DNA from 2 places in the Nocardia glycosmidis genome. Region 1 is predicted to be linked to the other one. Evidence: riboswitches for the same ligand, from Rfam matches in the RefSeq annotation. Region 1 holds a riboswitch; the other holds the start of a gene.

Region 1 (2,198 bases):
GACGGCCAGCACGACCAGGTAAATCGCTATGCGGATGCCGAATCCGGCTGCCAGGTCTGCCGGGTCGGCGTCGAATGCGACCGCTGCTCGCGCGATCGCCTCGACGACGCCGGCCAGCAACGCTACGACAAGCGCGACGAACGCGATGCGAACAGCGCGGGGTGGCGCGGAGGCGGACAACCGCGGTGGGGCGGGCCAGGAAGAAAGAGCAGTGCCGGTCATAGAACCGACACTGCCTCAGCGCTTCTGGACGCGAATCAGTCCGCGGTAGCGGCCCTTACCCGTACCGGGGTATCGGTACGCGTCGCGAATTCGGTGAGCGCGGCGAAGCCCAGGGCCAGGCAGGTCCACAGTGTGGCGGTTTCGGCCAGTGACGCCATCCGGAACTCCCACAGCAGGGTGGCCGGGAAATCCGCGCCCACCTCGTTCACGGCGGGCAATAGGACGTAGCCGAGCGTTGTCACCACGGCGAACGCGGCGACACCGCCGATCAGCCGCACCGTGGACAGCTGTGCGCGCAAGGCGGTGAACACGACCACCGCGGCACCGACGGCCACGATGCCGAGCAGCACCGCCGCCAGCCACAGCAAAGTGCGGTTGTCGATGGTGTCGGGGTCGCCCACCGCCGGCGGATTGGCCGGGTATTTGAAGAACGGTACCGCGACGATGGCGGCCCATCCGGCCGCGCCCAACGCCAATGCGAGCCGCGGGCCGGACAGGGTGGTGTAGCGCCGCGCTACGTGCGCGACCGAGGCATAGATGGCGCCGAGCGCCAGCCCGGCCAGTCCGAGCGCGAGGAACTGTCCGAATTTCTGGCCGGTCCGGCTCACCAGTGGTTCGTCCGCGTCTGCGTGGGAATGACCGCCCGGCGACTCAGCGTGTTCGCCATGTGGATGCTCGGCGGCGGAGCCCAATTCTTCGATGGCGATCGCGGCGTCCACCTTGGGTTCGCCGACGAAATAACCGACTGTCGCGGCCAGCAAGCCGGCGATGAGGCCGGCCAGCAGGCCGCGAAGCAGCAGTGTTCCGAATGAACCGATCAGTGGCACGGAAGCCCCAGCAGGTGGCGTCCGTCGTGCATCAGCTCATGCAGGTACATCCCGCTGCGCGAGATGACGCCCTGGTCGAACCCGACCAGGTAGAGCGTGAGTAGTGCGAGAAGAACGACACCGACCGTGACGAGTACGGTCGCGAGGGGGTCCGTTGCCCGGCTGGGCGAATGTGCGATGGCCATGCGAGTCCTCCTTGGGATACGCGTCCCGTCGGGTGGTGGCGCGACGGTGCCGGTGTCTGGCTTTTCCGGCACCGGACTCGGCGCATGGAATACAGTGGCGCGACCGCTCCGGATTCGCACCGGAATTACCGCATCACCCTCGCGTTGGTCCTTCGAACTGTGACACCTCATGCCCCCCGGCGTCAACAGCGACCGGCAGGGCGTACCACGGCGTCGGGCGAGTCGCCGGGCAGGCAGACCTGCCCGGCGAAAGACATCGAGGACCGCGGCGTCAGCGACGGGCCGACTGCGGCTGCCGCGCGCTCGCTCCGGCGCGAACTTCGCCCGGCAGCGCACGTTCAGCGGCAGCCCGCGTCACCACATGGGCTCAACGGCCGCCCGATCGGGCTCAGTTCGCGGGCTTCCCGGCGACGTCGAGCACGACTTCGAATTCCAGCAGGGAAGCACCCGTCGCGACCGGCTTCTGGCGCTCGCCCGCGTGCGCCTCGCGCGCGGGTCCATCGCGCCAGGCGGCGAAGGATTCCTCCGAATCCCACTGGGTGACAACAAAATAGCGGCTGTCCCCGGCGACCGGGCGCAGCAGCTGGAAGCCGAGGAAGCCGGGTGAGTTCTCTACCGCGTGCGCACGGTGGGCGAACCGCTTCTCCAACTCGGGGCCCGCGCCCTCGGGAACCTCGATCGCATTGATCTTCACAACAGCCATGAGTCCAAGCTAGCGGTTGCCGCCGAAAAAGTGCTCAGCGGCTCGTATTGTCGAACCGATGTTGCACGACGACGGGTTGCACGACGAAGGCGGAGCAGGCGCGCCGATTCTGCTGTTGCACGGACTGATGGGCAGCGCGCGCACCTGGCGCGATCAATTGGACTGGCTGCGCGAACACGGCCACGTCTACACCTTCGATGCCGCCGGACATGGCAGACCCGCGCCCGCCCAGCTGACAACCGAGGCATTCGTCGACGACCT
Region 2 (2,198 bases), on a different contig from region 1:
CCGATACGGGCGTGCTTGGTCGGGTAGGCCGACAGCATGATCGCGACGCGCTTGCGCGCGGCCGGGATGTGGCGCAGCCGCGCGTAGCGGGTCGCGATACCTGCGACGCGGGCTGCCCGCTCGGCGTCCGGGACATACGTGGACAGCCCGTCGGCGTCGAATTCCTTGAACGAGAAGGGGACCGAGATGATCCGGCCGTCGAACTCCGGCACCGCGACCTGGGTCGCGACGTCCAGCGGCGACAGGCCGTTGTCATCGGCCTCCCACTGAGCACGGCCGGTGGTCAGGCACAGGCCCTGCACGATGGGCACGTCCAGGTCGGCGAGCGCGCCGACGTCCCACGCCTCGTCCGCGCCGCCTGCGGAGGCGGTGGCCGGTTTGGTGCCACCCGCGGCAAGCACAGTCACCACCAGTGCGTCGGACCGGCGCAGGGTCGCCAGGAGCTCGGGTTCGGCGCTGCGCAGCGACGCGCAGAACACCGGCAGCGCCCGTGCGCCCGCCTGTTCGATCGCGGTGCACAGGGCCTCGATGTAGGCGGTGTTGCCCGCGAGATGCTGTGCGCGGTAGTAGATCACCGCGACGGTCGGGCCGTCGCCCGGCGGCGCGGCGACCCGGTCCCATTCACCCCAGGCCGGCAGCTGGACCGGCGGCTCGAAGCCGTGCCCGGTGAGCAGCACGGTGTCGGACAGGAAGTTGTGCAGCTGGCGCAGGTTTTCCGGGCCGCCGGCGGCGAGGTAGTTGTGCGCGTCGGCCGCGACGCCGCCGGGCACGGTGGAGCATTCCATCAGCTCGGCATCCGGAGCGAGCTCGCCACCGAGTGCGACCAGGGGGACGCCGCTGGCACGCAGCGCCGCCAGCCCGTCCTCCCACGCCCGCTTACCGCCGAGAATGCGCACGATCACCAGATCGGCGCCGTCCAGTAGCTGGGGTAGATCATCGACCAGCAGGCGGGCCGGATTGCCCCACCGGTAGTCGGCGCCGCTGGCGCGGGCACTCAGCAGATCGGTGTCGGACGTGGACAACAGCACAATCACGGTGGCAGCCTTCCTCGGGTGACGCGCCCATCGGGGGGTTCGCTGCTCGTCGGCGAGGGTCTGGCTTTTCTACAGTGGCGCGACCGCACCGGATTTCCACCGGTTTCCTCGTCGTCCGCCGAGCACGCCGATGCTACCCGCCACCCAGGTCCGGCTCGAGGGTGCCGTGCCTGCGGTCCGTAGGCTGGACTCGCTATGACACGAGGTGTTCCTGATTCCTGTCCGGGTGTGCTGCGGCTGCACGAGGCTGCCGACGGGCCGCTGGCGCGGATCCGGGTGCCCGGTGGGCGACTCGACCCCGCCCAGGTGCAGGAGCTGGCGGAGGCGGCCCGCGACCTTGCGGACGGGCACATCGAATTCACTTCTCGCGGCAATGTCCAACTGCGGCAGGTCCGCGACGCGCAGCGGTTGACCCAACGACTGGCCGCGGCGGGCCTCTTGCCCAGCCACACTCATGAGCGGGTGCGCAATATCATCGCCTCGCCGCTGTCCGGACGAATCGGCGGCCGATCGGACGTGCGGGCACTGGTGTCCGCGCTGGACGCCGGGCTGCTCGCCGCGCCTCGGCTCGCCGACTTGCCCGGCCGGGTGCTGTTCACCCTCGATGACGGTCGCGGCGACGTCAGCGGACTCGGCGCCGATATCGGTGTGCACGCCGTCGGCGCGGACGAGTTCGCGTTGCTGCTGACGAGCCGCGACACCGGCGTCCGGCTCCCCGCCGCCGACGCGGTCGATGTCATGCTCGCCGCAGCCCACGCCTTTCTGGCGCTACGCGGCGACGACCCGGGCCGCTGGCGGTTGCACGACATCGAACACGGCGCCGATCGCGTAGTCGATATCCTCGGGCTCGCACCCGTCGCCGATCGACTCGAAATGCCTGTGGCGCACAGCCTTCCGATCGGCTGGCTGGAGCAGGACGACGGGTTGGTCAGCCTCGGCGCCGGTGTGCGCCTCGGACGCCTGCCCGCCCGCACCGCCGAGTTCCTGGCCGCCGTCGAGCGACCGATCTTCGTCACGCCGTGGCGCGGCCTGGTGGTGCCGGACCTGGCGGAGTGGGCCGCCGAACAGGTTGTGCGAGCGCTGGCCCCGATGGGTTTGATCTTCGACGCCGACTCGCCATGGCTGCTGGTCAGCGCCTGTGCCGGGCAGCCCGGTTGCGCGAAA

Evidence for each region. Region 1 has a riboswitch for cobalamin ahead of ACT86A_RS19700 (CbtB domain-containing protein). Riboswitches for the same ligand answer to the same signal wherever they lie in the genome.
Region 2: another riboswitch for cobalamin. It lies ahead of cobN (cobaltochelatase subunit CobN); the one in region 1 lies ahead of ACT86A_RS19700 (CbtB domain-containing protein).

What each region holds. Positions count from the first base shown of each region.
Region 1 is NZ_JBQWRH010000015.1:123,380-125,577, reverse strand. Features, by position in the region: gene ACT86A_RS19710 (hypothetical protein) at 1-222, opposite strand, end outside; gene ACT86A_RS19705 (CbtA family protein) at 258-1,049, opposite strand; gene ACT86A_RS19700 (CbtB domain-containing protein) at 1,040-1,234, opposite strand; cobalamin riboswitch at 1,265-1,419, opposite strand; gene mhuD (mycobilin-forming heme oxygenase MhuD) at 1,623-1,937, opposite strand; gene ACT86A_RS19690 (alpha/beta fold hydrolase) at 1,996-2,198, shown strand, end outside.
Region 2 is NZ_JBQWRH010000007.1:55,023-57,220, forward strand. Features, by position in the region: gene cobN (cobaltochelatase subunit CobN) at 1-1,034, opposite strand, end outside; cobalamin riboswitch at 1,069-1,197, opposite strand; gene ACT86A_RS10915 (ferredoxin-like domain-containing protein) at 1,230-2,198, shown strand, end outside.